Linked DNA regions of Maricaulis maris. The protein of the gene in region 1 interacts with the protein of each later gene in a pairwise test. Links are inferred from orthologs where the notes say so. Each region holds a gene or a part of one and is shown on either strand. Other genes may lie near its edges. The genes, in order: ftsH and hflK.

Region 1 (11,774 bases):
GAGTTCGGCATCCGGCTGGAGGACCATTTCTACATGACCGAGACCGGACCGCGCTGGTTCACCGAACCCTCCCACACGATTGACGACCCGTTCGGCTAGGTCTCGCTGCTGACCAGCTTGAGGCCGATGATCCCGACCAGGATGAGGGCCAGGAAGAAGATCCGCAGATGGGTTGCCGGCTCGTTGAAGACGAGGATGCCGATTGTGGCAACGCCGAGCGCGCCGATCCCGGTCCAGACCGCATAGGCAGTGCCCGCGGGTAACGACTTCATGGCCACCCACAATAGACCCATCGAGGCAGCCAGGACGGCGAAGACTGCCGCGTGCTGCCACCAGGGCGCATCGCTACGAACATATTTGAAGCCCAGCGCCCAGCCCATCTCGCATAGCCCGCCGGCAACCAGGAGCGTCCAGGGATTGGTCAGGAAAGCGCCCAAGGCTCAGCCTCCGGTGCGAAAGTTGCGGGCCCAGACCGCCGCGACCACCGGATCCGCCTCGGTCGCCTCGACCGCCGGCAGGAGCGCCGGACACTGGTCCACAAAGTCAGCCCGACCCGGATCCCAGCGGCTCATCATGGCGACATAGACATCGAGCAGGCTCATCGTCTCACCGAGCAGAAAAGGTCCGGGTGCGCCATCAAAGGCATCATTCATCAGCACCCACATGTCGGCACGGCGCTGATTGGCCCCGTCGAGCAGCGTCGGGTGTGTGGCCGGATCGGGATGAAAGCGTTCCGGACCGTCCGATATCGAAAAGGTGGAATAGATGCTGGCCGAGAGGAAGAGCATCCAGCGCAGGTATTCAGCGCGCTCGGGGGCGTCGATGGCGGGTGCGAGCCCGGCTTCGGGATAGCGATCCCCGAGCCAGATCAGAATGGCCGCGCTCTCGGTCATGACGCTTTCATCGGGCAGGATAAGGGTCGGAACCTGGCCGACCGGATTGATCGTGCGCAGGCGGCGTTGCTCAGCGGCCTCGCCCAGCGGATCGAGCTCGACGAACTCATAGGCCGCACCGACCAGTTCCAGGGCCGCCTCGACACAAACCGACCCGAAACCCGCCTTACCATAGAGCGTGTAGGCCATCTAGGCGCGCCCCTTGCCGATCGCCGCCTGGACCTTCAGGGCCTGGACCGTCATGCGAACATCATGGACCCGCACCATGGCCGCTCCGGCCGACGCGGCGCGCAGCGCCGCGGCAAGCGAGCCGCCAAGCCGTTCGGTCTCGTTGGCCCCATCATCAATGGCCGCGATGAAGCGTTTGCGTGAGGCGCCAAACAGCACCGGATAACCGAGACCGATCACCTGATCGAGATCCCGCATGAGTGCCAGATTATGGTCAAGCGACTTGCCGAAGCCGATGCCGGGGTCGAGCCAGATACTGTCAGCACTGACGCCCTTGGCCATGGCAATGTCCGCGCGCTCGGTCAGGAAGTCACAGACCTCCGAGACGACGTCCTCGTATTGCGGATTGGCCTGCATGGTTTGCGGCGTGCCGGACATGTGCATCAGGATGACCGGGACACCCAGCTCGGCCGCTGTTTCCACCGCGCCCTCGGCTCTCAGGGCCATGACATCATTCCAGATGTCCGCGCCGGCCTCGATGGCCTTGCGGGCGACCGAGGGCTTGAAAGTGTCGATCGAGATCCGCGCACCACTGGTCTCGCGGAGCGCCTTGATGACCGGGATGACACGCCGCAACTCCTCGGCTTCGGAGACCGGATCGGCGCCGGGCCGGGTCGACTCGCCGCCGACATCGATCACATCTGCGCCATTGCGGAGCATCTCAAGCCCTCGCGCAACGGCCGCCGCCTGGTCGATGAAGTCGCCACCATCGGAAAAACTGTCCGGCGTTACATTGAGCACGCCCATCACGAAAGGCAGATCGGATTGGCGACGGGAGCGGAATTTGGGCATGAGGGTCCATCTTCTGGTGACAGGCGCGTGGGCTGCCTCGCCTTGGTATTAGCGGCACCGGTTTGCCGCGACAATGGCAAAGCCATCCCGTGCTCATCGGCCGCCTTCCCGTCGCCCGCCCGGCCAGCTCAGAGAATGGCCAGCAAGCCGCCACCGGCCGCCCCCAACAGGACAACCAACCAAGGCGGGCACTTCCAGGAGACAAGCAATACGAAACAGGAGAGCGCCAGGGTAAATTCAGGAAAACCGGTCACGGCGCTGGTAAAGACCGGATCGTACAGGGCAGCCCCGAGAATGCCGACAACAGCCGCATTGGCGCCGGCCATGATCGCCCGCGCCCGCGCATGTCGTCTGAACCCGGCCCAGAAGGGCAAGGTGCCGACCAGCAGCAGAAAACCCGGCGCGAACAGTGAGAGCATGGCGATCAACGCGCCGGCGAGGCCGCTTGGGCCGCTCTCCATGATGGCACCGAGATAGGCGCCGAAGGTGAAGAGCGGACCTGGCACGGCCTGGGCGGCGCCATATCCGGCCAGGAAGGCATCAAGACTGACCTGTCCCGCCTCCACCACTTCGACCTGCAGGAGCGGCAACACGACATGGCCACCGCCGAACACCAGCATGCCGGATCGATAGAAACTGTCGGCCAGTGCAACGACGGGGCTGTGGGACGCGAAGATCGGCAGGGCGATGAAGACAGTAGCGGCCAGACCGAGGCTGATCACGCCAGCGGTCCGCGATACCGGAACCGCTATTGCGGCGCCCGTGGCGACCGGCCCCTCGCCGCGCCACAGGCCGAGACTGGCCCCCGCGAGGATGGCGAGCGGCATGCCGTATACGGCGGGCAGCACCGCGAGGATGATCACGGCGAGTACCGCAATGCTCGCGCGCAATCGATCGGGGCAAAGCGTGCGGGCCATGCCCAGAACGGCATGGGCAATGATCGCCACGGCCACAAGCTTCAGGCCGGCGACAATGCCTGAGCTCAGGTCTCCCGAGAGCCGACTGCCAGTCAGAGCGACAATAAAAAGGATCACCGCCGACGGCAGCGTAAATCCAACAAAGGCGGCAAGGCCGCCAAGCCATCCGGCGCGCATCAAACCGAGTGCCAACCCGACCTGGCTTGACGCCGGGCCCGGCAGAAATTGGCACAGGGCGACCAGGTCGGCGAAGGCGGCATCATCCATCCAACGGCGGCGAACGACGAATTCGTCGCGAAAAAAGCCGATATGGGCGATCGGGCCACCAAAGGCGGTCAAGCCCAGCTTCAAGAAGGCCAGGAAGACCTCAGCGATCGCGGTGACCGGCGCGCGGCGTTGATGACTTGGCGACGGATCATCCATGCCGCAATCCTGCTTTTGGAACCGGATATGGACCTAGCGGCATTGGAGCTGCCGTTCAATCCCGCTTGGAGCGGCTCCGACAAGCCAGGCCCCGGTCCTGGTCGCACCCACGAAAAAGCCCCGAACCATGTGGCCCGGGGCTTTCTCGTTTGACGATGTCGTGCAGGTCAGGCGCCTTGCGGGGCGGGACCAGCATCGGGTTCCTCATCCGTGGTCGGCACGGCGCTGGACGGCGTGTCGCTCGGCGGGGTTGGCGTATCATCGGGACGGCTCGGCGGCTTGCCATTGAGCAGGTCGGTGATCTCGCTGCCCGACAGGGTTTCGTATTCAAGCAGGCCTTCGGAGAGCGTTTCCCAATCCTTGCGCTTCTCGGTCAGGATGCGGCGAGCCTCATCCATGCCGGTCTGCACGAGGGCGCGGACCTCTTCCTCGATCTTGCGGGCCGTGGTGCCCGAGACCGACTTGCTCTGGACCAGTTGCTGGCCGAGGAAGACCTCGCCCTGATTATCCGCATAGTCGATCGGGCCGAGCTCCTGCGAGAAGCCCCACTGGGTCACCATGGCCTTGGCCAGACGGGTTGCCTGCTGAATGTCGGAGGCGGCACCGGAGGTCACCTTCTCCTTGCCGAATTTCAGCTCCTCGGCCACCCGGCCACCCATCATGATGGCGAGACGCGAGGTCATTTCCTCGTGAGTCATCGACATCTTGTCGCCTTCCGGCAACTGCATGACCATGCCGAGGGCACGGCCGCGCGGAATGATGGTCGCCTTGTGAACAGGATCCGCCGACGGGACATTGATCGCCACGATGGCATGACCGGATTCATGGTAGGCGGTGAGCTGCTTTTCCTTCTCGGACATGACCATGGAGCGGCGTTCCGGCCCCATCATAACCTTGTCCTTGGCATCCTCGAATTCCAGCATCGAGACGCGGCGCTTGTTGCGGCGTGCGGCCAGCAAAGCCGCCTCATTGACCAGATTGGCGAGATCGGCACCGGAGAAGCCCGGCGTGCCGCGCGCAATGACCTTGGGGTCAACATCGTCGCTGAGCGGCACATCACGCATGTGAACCTTGACGATCTTCTCGCGACCCGTGATGTCCGGGTTGGGCACAACGACCTGGCGGTCAAAGCGGCCCGGACGCATCAGCGCCGGGTCCAGAACGTCCGGACGGTTGGTCGCGGCAATCAGGATGATGCCTTCATTCGCTTCAAAACCGTCCATCTCGACCAGCAGCTGGTTGAGCGTCTGCTCGCGCTCGTCATTACCGCCACCGAGGCCGGCACCACGCGAACGACCGACAGCGTCGATTTCGTCGATGAAGATGATGCAGGGCGCATTCTTCTTGGCCTGTTCGAACATGTCGCGGACGCGCGAGGCGCCAACACCGACGAACATCTCGACGAAGTCGGAACCCGAAATCGTGAAGAAGGGCACATTGGCTTCGCCGGCAACGGCGCGGGCCAGCAGAGTCTTACCGGTACCCGGAGGGCCGATCAGCAGGGCGCCTTTCGGAATCTTGCCACCGAGGCGCTGGAACTTGGACGGGTCTTTCAGGAACTCGACGACTTCCTGGAGTTCTTCCTTGGCTTCGTCGACGCCGGCCACATCGTCAAAGGTCTTGCGACCATGATGCTCGGTCAACAGGCGCGCCTTGGACTTTCCAAAGCCCATCGCGCCGCCACGGCCACCACCCTGCATCTGGCGCATGAAGAAGATCCACACCCCGATCAGCAGCAGAAGCGGGAACCAGTTGAACAGCATATTGAGGAAGATATTGCCCCCTTCGGACGCTTCTTCGACGCGAATATTCACGTTCGCCTCGCGCAGGATGCCGACTGTCTGGGTATCCGACGGCGGCAACACGACTTCGAAGCTTTCGCCAGACACGGTTTCGGCCTGCAGCATGTCGCCGCGAATCGTCGCGCTGGAAATCTCGCTGCGTTCAACCCGGTTCAGGAAGTCGGAATAGGACGGTCCGCGCTGAACGGTTGCCGGGTCCGATGACCGGCTGATCATCTGCACCAGCACCATCAACAGGACGAGGACCACGGCCCAGATCGCAATATTTCTCATTTGCATGCGTTTATCCGTTCAATCATTCGGTCATTCCCGACCAGATATGGGCATTCCATCGCCCCGGCGCCAGTCATCCAAGCAGCCCTGCGGCAAAACACCCTAAGCCTCAGGCCCGTTCGGTCTCAGCAAACCATCTGGCCGCACCGTGCGAAAGCAGACGCCTGCAAAATCTGTGCTCGATCAACGAGCGCACCTCGGTCGCCCCGCGAACGGCAACGTCGCCTTCGGCGGAAACCGGGTTTCCCAAACCGGCGATCACCACGACCTCTCCGGCTGCGCGACCGACCAGCAGTCCGGACCGGGCCGAACCGGGAACAGCGTCGAGTATAGCGCGATCAGCCAGTCCTTCATACGTATCTCCGAGCAGGTGCCATTCAAGTTCACGCGCGCGGCCGTCGATCACGAAGCGGCCATCGAACACCGCCGTGCCGGCCTCCTCCTCGATCCAAGGACTGGGCGGCTCGCGGTCGACCCGGCCACTGACAGCGCCGCCGTCCCGGATCATCCAGACCCGCGCGCCCGGCCGCACCAGAACGCCGCAACCCGAGGCCGGACGCCCTGCCCGGATCGCCTCGTCCAAGGGAATGAGACGCGCCCGCGACGGACTCGCCGGCTGCCCCGAGACCGCCATCACGGCCGCCTCGAGCAAGGTGAGGCGAAGCACGGTCGGCAAACGGCTCCAGTTTTCAGGCGCGAGGTCAATCGCCCCCCAGGGGTGAAGGCGCAGACAGGTTCTGGCTGCCTGCCATGCGGCGAGACGTTCGGCGTCCAGCACCGCCCGCAAGTCGGTCGCCAATGCAGCAAACCGTCCCGTATCGAAGCCCCTATCATCCAGCTGCGCGAAGGTCTGCCTCATGCGGATACGGGCATAGTGCGTGTCCTGGTTGGACGGATCCTCGATCCAGGCGGCCCCGTCAGCCTCCAGACTGGCGCGCAGATCGGCCCGGCTGACAGCGAGACAGGGCCGCACCAGCATCACCTCCCGCCCCTCCGGCCAGGCGGGGGATGGCACCCGCTCGCCCATCGCTGCTGCACTGCGCCAGCTGCCGCCGGCGGCCAGCCTCATACAGACAGTTTCAGCCTGGTCGTCGCGGGTATGTGCCAGCATGATGGCAGTCAATCGGAGCCGACGGGCTGCGCTCGCCAGAAGACGGTGGCGCGCTCGACGGGCGCGGGCCTGCAGTCCGCCCCCCCCGCGCGCCTGATCCCAGCGCAGGATGTCGCATGGCCAGCCGAGGCGGGCAGCGGTCTCCGCGACAAAGCGGGCTTCGCCCGCACTCTCCGGACGCAAACAATGATCGACGGTCAGTATGTGCAGGGCACGACCGGACTGGCGGGCCCAGCGGTTCGCGATGAGCAAGAGGGCCAGACTGTCTCCGCCGCCCGAACAGGCCAGTCCGAGCGGACCTTCGCCCGCAAGCCGGTCGAGCGCCGATGTGACGATGTCAATGGCTGGTGCCGACACGCCTACCGGCAGTTGGCACGAACCGATTCCCGGGCCGCGCGGGCCTGCGATGCAGGGGCGGCATCCGGGAATTGGCGACCAAAGCGGGCCAGTGTGGCGCAGGCATCCTCGGTCCGGCCCATCCCGTGCAGCGATGCCGCCAGCCGAACCAGTGCATCGGGGGCCTTGTCGCCCTCGGGCTGGAGCCGCAACGAGGCGATATAGGCATCGGCTGCAGCGGTGAAATCGCTCCGGACATAGAAAGTCTCACCAAGCCAGTAATGGGCCTGGGCGGTCAGCGGGTGATCAGGATTGTCGGCAACAAACGTCTCGAAACCGGCCTGGGCGCCATCGAAATCGCCATCGAGCAGTCGCGCCCGGGCGGCCTCATAGACAAGGCCCGGATCAGCCGAAGCGCTGGTGGCTGCGTCGGTGGGCGTCGTCGGAGCACCACCCAGAACCCCGGTCGCGGCCGCGCGGGCCGCCGCATGGGGGTCGTTCGGGTCTGTAATGGCAAGGGCGGCGCCGTCTTCACCGGCTGCAGCGGCCGCCGGATCGATATCGTCCAAGCCTTCGCTCATCCAGGCGACGGCTTCGTCGTCGAGTGAAGGTGCCTCTGACTGACGCGCCATGGCTCGTTCATTTTCCAGCGTCTCCAGCTGCTGACGCAGCTGGCGGTTTTCAAAGCTCAGCCGCTCGGCTTCGCCGGTCAGGGCCTGGACCTGGTATTCCAGCTCATCCATGCGGCGCATCAGGGCCTCGGCGACCGGGTCGCCGGCCATGAACTGGTCTTCCAGATTGCCGATACGCACTTCGGTGGCATCGATGCGTTCGGAAAGTTCGCGGCGCGACTGGGCCTCGGCAGGCGCGATGGCGACCAGCGAGGTAACGAGGACGGAGAGACAAATATATCTGATCATGACACCCACCTAGCGGACGAGGACGGCGAAAATACGGCCTTGCGACCGGAGAATGGAAAACGCCCGCGACGGGTTTGTCACGGGCGTTTCCTGTCACAAATGCGAACGGCCTAGTTGGTGTAGCCGCCCACGAGCGTGGTAGTCGCATTGCGGTTGACCGCCCAGCAGGTTTCCGACGACTGCATGCAGGTCGGACGTTCCTTGCCGTAGGAGGTCGTCGAGATCCGCGACGGATCAACGCCCTGGCTGATCAGGTAGGTGCGTGCCGCATTGGCACGACGGGCACCAAGCGCGAGGTTGTATTCACGCGTGCCGCGCTCATCGCAATTTCCGGCGACGAGAATGCGGGTTCCCGGGTAGGAGGCGAGCCAGGCCGCCTGGCGACGCAGGGTGGCGCGGGCCTCGTCCGACAGGTCATGACGGTCCAGTCCGTAGAACACACGGTCGCCCGCAGTCGCCACAAAATGATCCGCGGAACCGGCCATCGGCCCGGTTTCGACCGGCGGCGGGGTCTCGTCAGGCCGCTCGACCGGACGGGTATCCTGTACCGGCGGCGTATCGTCCACCGGCGGGGTCGAAGCACAAGCGGTCGCAAACGCCCCAAGCGCCGCAATAGCAAAAAGTTTGATTTTCATAATGTTACACCCTCATCCAGCCCAAGCGCACACGGCCTGCGGCTTACTCCCGATCACGCAAGACGTGACGTTGTACCGACGACGGCCCCCCCAATGGTGCCGCTCACAAGACAAAACGTTACGCAGAAATTTTCTATTCAATCAAGGGCGACCATGCCGGATCGGAAGCCATTCCGCCGGTTGCCAGCCGCCTGAGATTGAAGCCGGCAAGGTCGACACTCCAGATTTCATATCGCGTCCCGTTCGTCCGGGACTCGCCGCGCGTGAAAAGCAGGACCCGGCCATTGGGCGACCAGGCCGGCGTATCGACGAAATACCCCTCATAGAGGATGCGCTCGATGCCGGAGCCATCTGCCCGCACGACGCCGAGCGCAAACTGGTTGCCGATCTGTTTGGTGAAGGCAATGAGGTCGCCGCGCGGAGACCAGACCGGTGTCGTATAGCGACCGGAGCCGAACGTGACCCGCTGCACATCGCTACCGTCCCGGTTCATCACATAGAGCTGCGAACCGCCGCCACGGGCCGAAGAGAACACGATCCGCTCGCCATCCGGGGCGAAAGACGGTTCGACATCATCGGCCGGGTGCTGCGTCAAGCGTTGGAGGTTTCGCGTCCGCAGGTCGAACAGGTGAATATCGTGGCCGGAGCGCGTCTCGATCGACACTGCGAGCTCGGATCCGTCAGGTGAGAAACGCGCCGACAGGCTTTGCCCCTCCGGATCGACCTGGCTGGCCGCGCCAGCACCACCGGACGCAAACAGGGCTTCCTGGCGGCCGGTTTCTAGATTGTAGAGATAGGTCGTCGCCTGGCCATCGAGGAAGGAGACGTAGGTGATTTCCTGGGCGCTCGGGGAGTAGTTCGGCAATAGCGCCATATAGGAGCGATCGGTCAGAAAGGACGGGTTGGCGCCGTCCTGGTCCATCAGGGCCAGCTGACGGATCGGCTCACCGTCGATGCCACGACCTTCCGAGACATAGACGATACGTGTGTTGAAATAACCGGTCTCACCGGTGAGGCGCTCATAGACCGCATCGGCCAGACGGTGCGCGACCCGGCGCCAGTTCTCCGGCGCGGTGCGATATTGCAGGCCTAGCAGTTGCTCTTCCAGTCGTGTGTCCCAGAGCCGGAAACCGACCACCAGCCGTCCATCTTCCTGGATCGTGACACTGCCGACCAGCAGGGCCGATGCGTTGATCACGCGCCAGTCGGAAAACCGCGGACGCAGATCGATATTGGCGATGTCCTCGATGAAGGCGTCCTGGTCCACCGGTGCAAACAGGCCGGAGCTTGCAAGGTCATTGGCGACCACGCGAGTGATGTCCGCGCCCCGGCGAAGGGCCTCGTCGGAGGCGCCGACGAAATCGGGGACCGCGATTGGCATCGGATCGAGATTGCCCTGGGTCACATCGACCCGCAGCGGTTCCTGGGCATCAGACGCGCCGGTCCATCCAACAAGGGCGAGGACGGCAGCAAGGAGCACGAGAAGTCGGGTCATGGAACAGGGTCTCCGGGACGGGTGTGACTAGCGACCGTATAAGGACGGCGAAAAATTGACCTCAATTTGACGCCATTGAGAATAGGCTTCCGGTGGCAGCGGGTAAGGCTGACACTCGACTGCCGCGCGCAGCGCCCGTTCGCCGGCGACACGCAGATACGGATTGGGCGAATTGAGCACGCGTGATTGATCGACCAAACGCGGCGGCCCCGTGAGCTCGCCATTGCGGTCGAGATCGAGCACCAGTTCAACCGCCAGCTCGTCCGGCTCGGGCGCATCCAGCGACGCGCGCCAGCAGCGCGCCAGGTGCGACCGTATCAGATCCTGCAGGGTCGCGGTCATCGCCTCGCCATCGCCAACCGGGTCACGACGCGGACCCTGCTCGGAGGCCTGACCGTCGCGGGTTTCCGACACGCTGCGGGACAAATCACCCAGCAGATCATTCAGGGACGGTTCGGCGGGTTGAGCCGGTTCACGTGGACGCTCGGGACGTTGGGGTGGGACGTCCGGCGTTGTCTCGGGTTCCGGCTCGGCAGGCACGACTTCCGGCTCTTCCGGTGTCTCGGCGGGCGTCTCGACCACCTCCGGCTCGGGCTGCACCGGCTCGGGCACCGGGGCGGACTGGGTCTCGGGCTCTTCGATGAGCTCGTCAATCGTCTCGTCCGGCTCGTCTTCGACCACCGGCTCCGGTGCGGCGGCGCGGATGCTGTTTCGCTCACCCAGCGTCACCAGTTCAATCGGAACGATCGGCGACGTTTCCAGCACGGAGGCGACACGGGGCAAATAGATCAGCCCCGCGGCGATCATGCCGCCGTGAATGATGAGGGAGAGGACAAGACCACGCACAGTAGAACCGCCGCTACCGTTCGATCGGATCGGTTACGAGACCAAGATTGGAGAAGCCGGCTGCGTTGATATTGGCCATCACCCGCGCGACATCCCCATAAGCCGCGCCGTCATCAGCCCGGATATAGATCCGCGCGTCAAAGCCCGTGCCGGCGATGGCGCGCAGGCGCGGCACAAGGTCTGACAGCGGGACTTCCGTCTCCTGCAGGTAGATCACGCCATCGGCATTCACTGTCACGGTGAGCGGCTCCTCGCCGGCCGGCAGGTTGCGGGCTTCGGTTTCCGGCAAGTTGACCGGAACACCAACCGTCAGCAACGGCGCGGTGATCATGAACACGATCAGCAGGACCAGCATCACGTCGACGAAGGGCGTGACATTGATCTCGGCCTTCGGCTTCCAGCGGGCGCGGCCGCGACCGGATCCGCCACTATCGAGGGAAGCACCCATCGCCCTAGAGCCCGTCGCGGTCGGCAAGCGCCGACAGCTCGTCAACGAAACCGTCGAGGCGCGCACCATATTTGGCGAGATTGGCGGACAAGGCATTGAAGAAGATCACTGCCGGAATGGCGGCAAGGAGGCCGAGCGCGGTAGCAAACAGGGCCTCGGCAATGCCGGGCGCGACCACTGCCAGATTGGTGTCCTGGGACGCCGCGATGGAGCGGAAGGCATTCATGATGCCCCAGACGGTCCCGAACAGGCCGACGAAGGGGGCGGCCGACGCGATCGTGGCGAGAATGCCCAGGCCGCCCTCGGTGTTGGTCATCTGACGACCGGCTTCGGCACCGGCCGCCTTGGAGACGCGTCCGCCGGCATTGTCACCATTCCATTCCCGCAGGCCGGCAGCGAAGACACGGGAGAACGGCTCCCGCGCCGACTTGGCGAATTGGTCCGCAAGCGCATCGAGTGAGCGGCCGGACCAGAATTCACGTTCGAAATGCTTGGCCTTGCCATGCAGGCTGCGCATGTGCAGCGATTTGTCGATGGCGATGGCCCAGGACCAGATCGACATGAAGGCGAGAATGCCCATCACGCCCTTGACCACCCAGTCCGCGCGCATGAACAGGGCATAGAAGGAGAATCCTTCCACGACTTGTGCGACCTC
Region 2 (11,867 bases), 370 kb from region 1 along the record:
ACCCTATTACAGGTGCCGACACTTGTTGGCTATTTCGTGGCACCGTAAATCCGCGACCGCAATTCCGCGCCCGCAGCTTCAATCGGCAGGGTCCGGTCAGCGGCGCGCTCGGCCTTCATCGCGTCCCCGGCCTCATAGGTCTCGACCCATTTGCGCGCAAAGCGGTCGCTCTCGATATCGGCCATGGCGTCATCGAAGACACGCTTCAGCTCCGGGCCGGCAATCCGGTCCTCGATCTGGCGGGCGCCGAATTCGGCGGTGTCAGAGATCGCCTCATACATGCCGGCGATGCCCCGGGACTGGATCAGGTCAGCGAGATATTTGATCTCGTGGACACAGTCGATATAGGCCATGCGCTCGCTGACACCGGCCGCCACAAGGCGCTCATAGCTCGCCTTGGCCAGCGCCACCAAGCCGCCAACCAGAACAACCTGTTCGCCGAACAGATCCGAAACCGTCTCCTCGCGGAAGGTGGTCGGGAAAATGCCAACCTGGCCCGAGCCGATCGCCGCGAGGTAAGCCAGCGCCAGCTCCCGGGCCTGACCGGATGCATCCTGGTGCACCGCCCAAAAGCCGATCAGCCCGCTACCCTTCTCGAACTCCTGACGCACCGCGCCGCCGGGCCCCTTGGCCGCCGCCAGGATGATATCGGCATCGGCGGGCGGGGCGATCAGACCGTAGTGGATGGAGAAGCCGTGACAGACGATCAGCGCCTGGCCCGGCTTGCGATGCGGCTCGATGGCCTCGGTCCAGATCTGGCGATGTGCCTCGTCGGCGGCCAGAAGGGAGATCGCATCGGCCCACGCCGCGGCTTCCGGCAGGGAGACCACCTCAAACCCGTCGGCCTCGGCCTTCACCCGCGACGGCGAGCCGTCCCGCAGGGCAATGCGGATCCCGGACACACCGCTATCGCGCAGGCACAGCGCGTGGGACCGGCCATGATTGCCGTAGCCGACAATCGCCAGTCGGCGGCTCTGAATGGGCTTCAGGTCGATATCCCGCGTGTAAAGCGGTTCCGTCGTCTCCACCGTCATCTGGCGACTCACTCCCGGCTTGATCGGGCCGATAGGACGGATCATTGACGTCCCTGTCCAGCCGCAGGCCCCTTCCCTGTCGGTCAGGTATCGAGCAAATCCGCCAGCGCAGAGCGGGCCTGCACCGGGTCGAGCGAGCGAATGCGCGGCCAGCTGCCGGTCTGGTTGCGGAACCAGGTGCTCTGACGCTTGGCGTAGCGGCGACTGTCGCGCTTGGCGAGCTCGACGGCCTCGGCCCGCGACAGCTCGCCACGCAGATAAGCCATCAATTGCGGGACGCCGAGCGCCTTGCTGGCCGGCAGGGTCGGATCCAGTCCGCGCGCCGCAAAGGCCGCGACCTCGTCCAGCGCGCCGGCCTCCAGCATGCGATCGAACCGATGTTCGATCCGCGCATAGAGCGCCTCCCGGTCCGGCTCGATCACCAGGCCGCGCCACTCGGAGGCGGCCAGCGGCGCGACGGTGTCGGCCTGGAAGTCACTCAGCGCGCGACCGGTTTCAAACGCGACCTCGACAATCCGCATCAGGCGCTGCCGGTCGGCCGCCTTGACCCGCTGCGCGGCGACCGGATCGCGGCGCAGCGCCTCGGCCCTCAGCCCGGACAGGCCGGCAGCCTCCAGCAGCGCGGCCGTCCGCGACCGGGCCGCGGCACCGATCTCGGGCACTTCGGCCAACCCCCTGATAAGGGCATTGAAATAGAGACCGGTGCCGCCCACCAGGATGGGAACCCTGCCCCGGTCCCGGCAGCCGGCGATCAACGCCAGAACGTCACTGGTCCACTGCCCGACGGAATAACGTGTGGCCGGGTCGATCGTCCCGAACAGGTGATGCGGCACGCGCGCGCGCTCATCAGCATCGGGCTGCGCCGTGATCAGTGCCAGACCGTCATAGATCTGCATCGAGTCGGCATTGATGATTTCACCGCCGAGGATCTCGGCAGCAGCCAGCGAGAGCGCCGTCTTGCCCGCTGCCGTGGGGCCAGCAATCAGCAGGCAGGGCGTCACGGCCGGATCGATTGCAGCACGTACTGGCCGCCGCGATTGATCTGGAAGCGGACCGGGCCGCCACCCTGGGCCTCGACGATCTCGCGGATCGCGGCGAGGCTGTCCACACGGGTGAACTCGACTTCCTCGATGACATCGCCCGGACGGACCTTGCCGGCCGCATCGCTGGCCGCGTCGACCTCGGTCACCAGCACACCCTCGGCGTCGGGATGGACCCGGAAACGCCGGCGCGAGGCGGTATCGAGGACACCGAAGGTCATGCCCATGATCTCGTTGCCGCTGCCGGTGGCCGGTGCGACGACTTCGGCATTGGCCGTGCTTGCCGCGCCATCGCCCTCGGACAGTTCGCCGACCGTGATGGCAATCGTCATCGGCCGGTCTCGGCGGATGATGGACAGTTCGATCTCGCGGCCGATCTCGGTCTCGGCCACCATGCGCGGGAAGGACCGGCTGTCGCGCACGCGCTGCCCGTCAAACTCGAGTACCAGGTCACCGGTCCGCAGGCCGCTATCCGCCGCCGGACCATCGGGCTCGATGCGCGAGACGATCGCACCATAGGGCGAAGCCAGCTCATAGCTCTCGGCCAGTTCCGGCGTCACGCGCTGGACCGACACGCCGAGCCAGCCGCGGCGGGTCTCGCCGAACTCGACCAGCTGGTTGACGACGACATTGGCGAGATTGGACGGAATGGAAAGCGAGATGCCGACGCTGGCCCCGGTCGGCGACAGGATGAGCGTGTTCACGCCCACGACTTCGCCATCCATGTTGAAGAGGGGGCCGCCGGAATTACCGGTATTGATGGCGACATCGGTCTGGATGTAGTCGTCATAGCGACCGCCCGCCTCACGACCGCGGGCCGAGACCACGCCGGCTGTCAGCGTGCCGCCAAGCCCGAACGGGTTGCCGATCGCGATCACCCAGTCACCGACCCTTGCGGCATCGCTGTCGGCAAAGGCGACGAAGGGCATTGGCTCGCTGACATCCATCTGCAGCACGGCAAGGTCGGTGACGCTGTCGATCCCCACCACCTCGGCGCGGAAAACGCGGCCGTCCGGCAGCGAGACCTCGACCTCGTCGGCCCCGTCAATGACGTGATTATTGGTCACCACCAGGCCGCCGGCATCGATAATGAAGCCCGAGCCCAGCGAATTGGCGATGCGCGGCGCAGAGCCGAAAATATCGTTGAAGCGTTCCAGCGGTGAGCCCTCGGGAAATTCCGGCAGGCCGTCCTCACTGTCCAGCCGCTGGGCGGCGGAGATGTTCACCACGGCGGGCGACAGGCGCTCGGCCAGGTCGGCAAAACCGTCCGGATGCGCGTGAGCCAGGGGGGGGGCGACCAGGAAGAGAATGAGAACCAGGAGACGCTGCATCGAAATCCGCCGTGTTTGTGAGCCAGCCGTGTCGGGTCTGCGGCTGTGTGCAAGTTCGGGACCGCTATGGTGAATACCGCTTCGTCAGGGTCGGCTGCAACCGCGCTGACACTTTTGTCATACGCATGACAGGGCGGTCAGGATTGCGCCTTGCAGCACCGGACCGGCGGCAAAAACAAAGGGGCCCGGCACGCTTGCGCAGCACCGGGCCCCGTATGTTGGCGTCGAGACGCCCGTTACTCGCCGGCCTGCGTCCGGAAGTAGCGGAAGAATTCGGAGTCCGGCGGGATGACGATCGGGGTGCCATCCACAATGGTCTCTTCATAAGCGAGCATCGAGCGGTAGAAGGTGAAGAACTCCGCATCCCGGCTGTAGGCCAGGGCGTAGATCTCGTTCCGGCGGGCGTCACCGGCACCGCGGGTCCGCTCCGATTCGGCGCGGGCTTCAGCGCGGATGATCGTCGCCTGACGCGAGGCGTCAGCCCGGATCTCGGTGGCTTCCTGGTCACCCTCAGCGCGGATGCGGGCGGCTTCCTGCTGACGCTCGGCGCGCATCCGGTCGAACACCCGGTTGGCGATCTGCTGCGGCAGGTCGGCCCGCAGGATGCGGACATCGATCACTTCGATGCCGAGATCCTGAGTCGCCACCTGGGCTTCCACACGACCGCGGACCCGCACCATCAGCTCGGCACGCTGGCCGGAGATGACTTCGTTGGCGGGGATCGAGGCGATCACGCCACGCAGGCTGTCATCCATGATGGAGCGCAGGCGGGCGCGGGCGCCGGCCTCATTGGTCACCGTCTGGTAGAAGCGCAGCGGATCGGTGATCCGGTAGCGCAGGAAGGCGTCCACGACGAGACGGACCTGGTCCGCAGCCTGGATTTCCTCCGGCTGCATGTCGAATTCCAGGTTCCGCTTCTCGAACATGACCACGTCCATGATGAACGGGATCTTGAAGTGGAGGCCCGGATTGTCCTGGCCCGGCTGGTTGATGGCACCGACCGGCTCACCCAGGCGAACAAGCAGGGCCTGTTCGCGTTCATCAACGGTATAGACGCTCTGCAAGCCGATGAAGACGGCGAGGACGAGCGCAATGATTCCAACGATACGGATCATCAGTTATTCCCTCCCGTCTGGGCGCGCGGCTGCGGGCGCGGTGTGCTGAGTTCATTGAGCGGCAGGTAGGGCACGGCCCCGCTGGCGCCATCAAGGATGGTCAGGTTCGACCGTCCCAGCACGCGTTCCATGGTTTCCAGATACATCCGGCGACGGGTCACTTCCGGCGCCAGCGCGTATTGCTCGTAGATGGCGATGAAGCGATCTGCCTGACCTTGCGCTTCGGCGATCACCGAGTCGCGATAGGCTTGGGCAGCCTGGGTCAGCTGGGCGGCTTCACCGCGAGCCTGCGGGATGATCGAGTTGGCAAAGGCCGTGGCCTGCAGGCGGGCCTGCTCGGCGTCCTGCTCGGCTGCATCCACGTCGCGGAAGGCATCGATCACGCTGGCCGGAGCCTGCGCGGTCTGAAGGTTGACCTGCAGGATCTGGATACCGGCCTCGTAATCGTTGAGCACGCTCTGCAGAAGATCACGCGTGCGCACCGAAACCTCGCCACGGCCGACGGTGAAGATGAATTCGCGATCCGAGGTGCCGATGACTTCGCGCATGGCACTCTGGGCCACGGCTGCCACGGTCTCTTCCGGATTGCGGACGTTGAACAGGAAGTTGCGAACCCCGTCACCCGACGGATCGACACGCCACTGCACCGCAAAGTCGATGTCGACGATGTTCTGGTCGCGGGTCAGCATCTGGCCATCCGAGCCCTGACCAATGGTCACGGTCCGGGTCGCCGTCACATCCTCGATGATCACGGTCTCGATCGGGCTCGGCAGCTTGACGTGGAAACCCGAACCGGTGGTCCGGGTGTATTCGCCAAAGCGCAGCACGACGCCGGCCTGGCTCGGATTGACCTGGTAGATACCGGTCGCAAACCAGACGCCGATCAGGATCAGGACGACCAGGCCGAAACCGAAAGCACCGGCACCGCCGCTGCCCGTATCGCCGCCCTTGCCCGATCCGCCGCCGCCGAACATGCCGCGAATCTTGCGCTGCATGTCGCGGACAACCTCGTCGAGATCAGGCCCGTCAGGCCCGCCTCCACCCTGCGGGCGCTGGCCCCAGGGGTTCTGTCCATTGTTGTTGTTTCCGCCGGAGCCCCATGGGCCTCCGCCGCCTCCACCCTGATTGTCGTTCCACGGCATGGGTTGGATCGATCCTCTTCATTTCTGTTGCGCCTTAAATGAACGCATGCGCGTTGCGGTTCAAGGGTAATCGGGAGGGACGACGCATCATCCAGTCCCCCTTTCGCCATTCCCGGCAACGATTCGCAGGACGTCAGCGCCGATCAAGCGTGCGCAGGACGAAGGCGTGATCATCGCCCGGCCCGGCGGGAAAGGGCTCGCGCGCCACTTCGTGCCAGGCCGTTTCGATGATTTCGGGCAGGACGGTATCGCCGGCCGGTGACGCCTCGACCTCGGTCAGATAGAGCCGGTCCGCCAGCCCCATCATCGCGGCATAGATCTGTGCTCCGCCAATCACACAGACCTCGTCCACCCCATCGCTGCGCGCCTGCTCGAAAGCCGCCTTCAGGGCGTCACCGGGCTCCCCGACCACGACCCCGCCCTCGGCCTGGTAGCCGGCCTGGCGCGTGACCACGATATTGAGCCGGCCCGGCAGAGGCCGCCGCGGCAAGCTCTCCCAGGTCTTGCGGCCCATGATGATCGGCTTGCCGCTGGTGATCGCCTTGAAGCGCTTGAGGTCGGAGGACAGCCGCCAGGGCAGGTCCCCGTCCGACCCGATCACGCCATTGGCGCCGCGGGCGACGACAAAGGCGATTCTTGGAAAGATCGTGACCATGGCTCAGCCCTCCCCGGTCGCGCCGGTCTCGATCGGCTCCATCACGGCACTGTCCCGATCCAGCCAGTGCAGCCATTTGTCCTGCATGGCCTGGTCCATATCGATGCCCTCGGCGCGTGCCATGATGAGCAGCATGCCGAGCGCATCGGCCATTTCCAGCGCCAGCTGCTTGCGCGCCTCATCGTCGGCAGGGCGGCGGGTGCGGCCGGTCGTGGTGAGATAGGCCTGGGTCAGCTCGCCGATCTCCTCCTGGAGTTTCAGCAGCGGCCAGTCACCCGAGCGGTCGATATCGTAATGCGCCGCATAGATGTCGGAGACCCGGACGATCTTGTCGGCCAGCGCGTCGAGCGGTCCGGACATGGCGCGCTCCTTTCCGCCCTAGACGGCGACCGGGGCGGTAATGCGCGGATGCGGGTCATAGCCCTCCAGCGCAATGTCCTCATACTCGAAGCCGAACAGGTCGGTCGCCTGCGGATTGAGCCGAAGCTGCGGCAGGGCGCGTGGCTCGCGAGAGAGCTGTTCGCGGACCTGGTCCATATGGTTGGAATAGATGTGGGCGTCGCCAAAGGTGTGAATGTATTCGCCCGGCTCGAGCCCGCAGACCTGCGCCACCATCGCCGTCAAAAGCGCATAGGAGGCGATGTTGAACGGCACGCCCAGAAACATGTCGGCCGAGCGCTGGTAGAGCTGGCAGCTCAACTTCCCGTTGGCGACATTGAACTGGTAGAGCGTGTGGCAGGGCGGCAGCGCCATATTGGGCACATCGGCCGGGTTCCAGCCTGACACGATCAGCCGCCGCGAGGCGGGATTGGTGCGGATCTGTTCGAGGATATTGGAAAGCTGGTCGATCTCGGTCCCGTCCGGCCCCTCCCAGCGGCGCCACTGCTTGCCATAGACCGGGCCGAGATCACCATTCTCGTCCGCCCACTCATCCCAGATCTTGACCCCGCGCTCCTGCAGCCAGCGGACATTGGTCTCGCCGCGCAGGAACCATAAAAGCTCGATCGCGATCGACTTGAAATGCACCTTCTTGGTGGTCAGGAGCGGGAAGCCCTTGGAGAGGTCACAGCGCAGCTGGCGCCCGAACACCGAGATCGTCCCGACCCCGGTCCGGTCAGCCTGCTCGGCGCCGTTTTCCAGGATGTCACGCAAGAGCTCGAGATAAGCGCGTTCGACATCCGACCCGCCCGCTCCGGCCCGCGCCTGCGCAAAGGTTTCGCTGTCGATGACGGCCATGTCGCTCTCCCGGTGATTCTCAGCCAAGCAGCATGCCAGCGAAGCCGCCCGGGTTGAACCAGCGAGCCCAGATCAGCCGGGGATAGTCGTGGCAAGTGATTGGCCAGCCTGCGGGAAAATAGGACCGAGCGAAGCTTTCTGCCCCCGCTTGCGGGGGGAGCGGCCCGACGCGAAGCGGCGGGTCGAAGGGGGCCGAGCAAAGCTTTCTGCCCCCGCTTGCGGGGGAAGTGGCCCTCCGTAGCCTTCGCGAAGGAGGGGCGAAGGGGGCCGAACGAAGCGAGGGAGAGCGGACACACCGCCTGCGGCTACGCCCCCCGTCCTGTCAGGAGAGACCGGATCCGGACTCGCCTGGGCCCGGTTTTCGTGTAGGGTAAACGCCTCGGAACATAGAGGGAACATCGCAATGCTTGGATATGTGACACTGGGTACCAATGATATCGAGAAGGCCGCCGCCTTCTACGACCGGCTGTGCGCCGAATTCGGCGTCGGACGGATGATGGGCGACGAGAATTTCATCGCCTGGGGCAAACCCGGCGGCGGCGCCGGGATCGGCCTGACCAAACCCTTTGACGGCCAACCGGCCAGCGTCGGCAATGGCGTCATGGCCGCCTTCCAGGCCGACAGCAAGGAACAGGTCGACAAGGTCTACAAGCTCGCTGTCGAGGAACTCGGCGCCACCTGTGAAGGCCCCGCCGGCCCGCGCGGGGACACATTCTACGCCGGCTATTTCCGCGATCCCGATGGGAACAAGCTGAACGTGTTCACGATGGGCGGTTAAGCCCGGGACGCGCGCGGATAAGGCCCTCCCCCCGCCCGGCGGGGGGAGGCCTGCCCTGTGAGCGCCGGACCAGGATGGGCCGGCCACCCTTTGACTTGGGGGCCCGACCCGACCGGCCTCTGACAGCTGAAACACGGCCTGTGGATCCAGCGCAGGTGCGCGGTGCTATCCATAGGTCGCTCGTCAGCCAGCAGGCATGGGAAGGATGGACGCATCCGCGCGGAACTCCTGCCCTCACTCCCACCTCGTCCGTCATCCCCCGGCTTGTCCGGGGGACCTCACCCAGCCGCTCGACGTCCGTGACGAGGTCCCCCGGATGTCCGCTTCGCGGTCACCGGGGGATGACGGTGGATGTTGTATGCCAGAGTCACGCGCAGATCAGCTGTCACCCAGGCGCCGACGCGCACCGGTCTCCCCCCTCCCCTCACCCGCCCGCCAGCGCTTCGAAGAAGTGCTTGCGGCAGAGCGAGACATAGTCGGATTTTTCCACGGCGACCTGCTCGCCTTCGGCGATGGCGCGTCCGTCGGGCTGGCGGCGGAGATTCATGGTCGCCTTGCGGCCGCAATGGCAGACGGTGCGGACCTCGCGCAGATGGTCAGCCAGGGCCAGGAGTTCGGCCGAGCCCGGGAAAAGCGCGCCGCGGAAATCCGTGCGCAGGCCATAGCACAGGACCGGCAGGCCGAGATCATCGACGACGCGGGCGAGGTCACGGACCTGGCCGGCGGTGAGGAATTGCGCCTCGTCGAGAAAGACCGCCCCGAGCGGTCCGGCCTGCTGGCGCGCCTCGATGGCGGCAAACAGGTCTGTCCCGTCGGCATAGATGTGCGCCGGCGCGCGCAGCCCGATGCGCGACTCGATCTGGCCCATCGCTTCGCCGGGCGTGGTCGCATGCAGGACCGAGGTCCACAGCATCACCTCCATGCCGCGCTCGCCGTAATTATGCGCCGCCTGCAGCAGGATGGCCGACTTGCCCGCATTCATTGCGGAATAGGTGAAGTAGAGTTTGGACATGGCCGATCCCTAGCGCGATTCCGCGCCCGTCACAGACAGGCTTGCAGGCCCCGCCCGATTGCCGCGGCGGCCGGGACAGGGTCAAATGGCACCAAGGGAGACGGGCATGGGATCGCAGGACGACCTATCGGGCAGCGCGCCGCGCTGTGCCAATTGCGGCGCAGCGCTGGAGGGACCGTTTTGTGGCCAGTGCGGCCAGTCGATCGAGGAGATCCGGCGCCCGGCCTGGGCGCTGATCACCGACTTCACCGGCGACGTGTTTGTCTGGGATGGCCGCTTCCTGTCGACCCTGCGCGCGCTGCTGCGCGGCCCCGGCCGGCTCGCCCGGTCCTATGCCGACGGCCAGCGGGCGCGCTGGACGCCGCCGATCCGGCTCTACCTGCTGGTCAGCCTCGCCTTCTTCGCCGCCATGAGCGTGGCCGGGGTGCGGCCGATCGCCGTCTATCTGTCACCCGATGGTGAAACCATCCGCAGCCAGAGCGCCGGGGACATCGCGGCCCGACGGGCAAACATTGCAGCCTATGCCGAGCTTTACGCGCCCGGCAGAGCCCCCATGAGCTGCGGCGTCCTGCCCGGGCCCGACGAGATCACCGCAGACGGGCGCCTCGTCTTCGCGCGGGACACCGATATCGCAATCACGCCCATGCTATGGGGCCAGGCGCCGGAGGCGCGGGTCATTGATGGTGCGACACAGGCCTGCATGGAGGAGGACATACGGGCGGTCGGCCTGCACGACGCCTTTGCCCAGCTTCTCATCACCGCCATCCGCGACCCGGCCGGCTTCGAGGCCCGCGCCTCTGCGGCCGCGGCCCAGGCGCTGGTCCTGATGGTTGTGGCCCTGGCCCTGCTCAACCTTCTGCTCCACCCGCGGCGGACCCTGATCGAGCATGTGATCCTGTCGCTGTATTTCCATGCGCTGCTCTTGCCGGGTTATGCCGGCATGCTGCTGATCGGTTATCTGGCGGCCGGGATATCGGCGGCGATCAGCCTTCCCCTGGCCGTGGCGGCCATCATCGCCGTGGCCGGGCTGATCTGGATATCCGACCGGCAATTCTACGGATCGAGCTGGTATGGCGCCTTGCTGCGCCTGCCGATCCAGCTGGCCGGATATTCCGCCGCGATCACCGCCGCGATCTTCGCCCTGATGTTTCTCCCACTGCTCTGATGGCTCAGGCCGCCTTGTCGCTGAGCGACTGGGCCGCGACGGCGATCTCGTCGGCCGAGACCTGAAGCTCCTCATTGCCACGGGCGATGTCGGTGACCGCTTCGGAGACCCTCGACACATCCGCTGACGCCTCGCCCATATTGCGGCTGATATCCTGGGTCACGGCGACCTGCTCCTCGACCGCCGCCGAGATGCCGGCCGCGATTTCCTCGATCTGGCCGATGACGCCGCCGATCCGGCCGATCGCCTCGACCGCCCCGACCGTATTGTCCTGCACGGCCGTGATCTGCCTGGTGATGTTTTCGATCGCGTTGGCGGTCTGGCCGGCAAGGTTCTTGACCTCCGAGGCCACGACGGCAAACCCCTTGCCCGCTTCACCCGCGCGCGCGGCTTCGATGGTGGCATTGAGGGCAAGCAGGTTGGTCTGTTCGGCGATCGAATTGATCAGCTCGACCACCTGGCCGATCGACTGGGCCGCGGTCGACAGCGTGTCGATCACCGCCGCGGTTTCCCGCGTCTCATTGACCGCCTGCTTGGCGACGTCGAGGGCGCCGGTGACCTGATGACCGACTTCCTGGAAGGAGGCCGACAATTCCTCGGCGGCCGCGGCCACGCTCTGCACCATCTGCGCCGCCTTGCCGGAGGCGTTCGAGGCCTCGCTGGTTTTCTGGCCGGCGGTCGCGATGTTGCGCGAGACCGTATCAAGGCCACGCCCGACCTGTTGACGCACCTGGTCGCGATGCTGGCGCGCCTTCACGGCAGCGGTGACGTCGATGGCCAGCTTGATGACGCTGACCGGGTTGCCGGCGAGATCGAAGACCGGGTTATAGGTGGCTTGCAGCCAGATCTCGGACCCATCCTTGCGAAAACGCTGAAACTCGCCGCTCTGGAAATGCCCGCCGCGGAGCTTCTCCCAGAATGCGCGGTATTCAGGCGACTTCACATAATCGGGACTGCAAAATGCCGAGTGGTGACGGCCCTCAACCTCACGCGGGTCATACCCCATGGCGTCGCCGAAGATCGGGTTCGCGGCGAGTATATTGCCCTGCATGTCAAAGCGGATCATTGCCTGGGACCGCTCGATGGCCTCCATGGTGCTCTGATACTTGAACCGGCTGACCCGGCGCTCCGTGATGTCCGAGGCCAGCTTGATGATGCGCGACACCTTTCCCGAACCATCAAGAACCGGATTGTAGGTCGCCTGGATCCAGACCGTCTCGCCATCCTTGCGGATCCGCCGAAACTCCTCGGAGTGGAACTTGCCGGCCCGCAGGTCGCTCCAGAACCGGGTGTATGCGGCACTGCCCGCGTCTTCATCCGGGACGAAGATCCGGTGCTGTCGCCCGACAAGCTCGTCAG

Evidence for each region.
Region 2: the proteins of ftsH (region 1) and hflK interact in binary tests that used the Escherichia coli proteins (3 or more experiments, as listed by UniProt). The link is inferred for Maricaulis maris from one-to-one orthologs.

What each region holds. Positions count from the first base shown.
Region 1 is NZ_AP027270.1:2,514,428-2,526,201, forward strand. The notes cover bases 2,878-5,761. They hold ftsH (ATP-dependent zinc metalloprotease FtsH), read right to left. Parts: upstream 5,335-5,761; coding sequence 3,421-5,334; downstream 2,878-3,420. Other genes in these bases: chrA (chromate efflux transporter), read right to left, coding at 2,878-3,253; tilS (tRNA lysidine(34) synthetase TilS), read right to left, coding at 5,438-5,761. In the rest of the region: AAA969_RS11950 (M24 family metallopeptidase), read left to right, coding at 1-99; AAA969_RS11955 (DMT family transporter), read right to left, coding at 96-437; AAA969_RS11960 (glutathione S-transferase family protein), read right to left, coding at 441-1,082; folP (dihydropteroate synthase), read right to left, coding at 1,083-1,913; more of chrA, read right to left, coding at 2,042-2,877; more of tilS, read right to left, coding at 5,762-6,796; tol-pal system protein YbgF, read right to left, coding at 6,799-7,695; peptidoglycan-associated lipoprotein Pal, read right to left, coding at 7,806-8,330; Tol-Pal system beta propeller repeat protein TolB, read right to left, coding at 8,464-9,825; AAA969_RS12000 (hypothetical protein), read right to left, coding at 9,853-10,671; AAA969_RS12005 (ExbD/TolR family protein), read right to left, coding at 10,685-11,119; protein TolQ, read right to left, coding at 11,124-11,774. UniProt on the Escherichia coli protein: Acts as a processive, ATP-dependent zinc metallopeptidase for both cytoplasmic and membrane proteins. Plays a role in the quality control of integral membrane proteins.
Region 2 is NZ_AP027270.1:2,141,487-2,153,353, forward strand. Bases 3,592-6,568 are described here. They hold hflK (FtsH protease activity modulator HflK), read right to left. Parts: upstream 5,663-6,568; coding sequence 4,520-5,662; downstream 3,592-4,519. Other genes in these bases: hflC (protease modulator HflC), read right to left, coding at 3,642-4,520; AAA969_RS10195 (dihydrofolate reductase), read right to left, coding at 5,796-6,317; AAA969_RS10200 (phosphoribosyl-ATP pyrophosphohydrolase), read right to left, coding at 6,321-6,568. Also shown: ilvC (ketol-acid reductoisomerase), read right to left, coding at 30-1,079; tRNA (adenosine(37)-N6)-dimethylallyltransferase MiaA, read right to left, coding at 1,118-2,035; AAA969_RS10180 (Do family serine endopeptidase), read right to left, coding at 2,032-3,405; more of AAA969_RS10200, read right to left, coding at 6,569-6,677; AAA969_RS10205 (thymidylate synthase), read right to left, coding at 6,696-7,553; AAA969_RS10210 (VOC family protein), read left to right, coding at 7,957-8,331; AAA969_RS10215 (thymidine kinase), read right to left, coding at 8,756-9,343; AAA969_RS10220 (DUF3667 domain-containing protein), read left to right, coding at 9,450-10,508; AAA969_RS10225 (methyl-accepting chemotaxis protein), read right to left, coding at 10,513-11,867.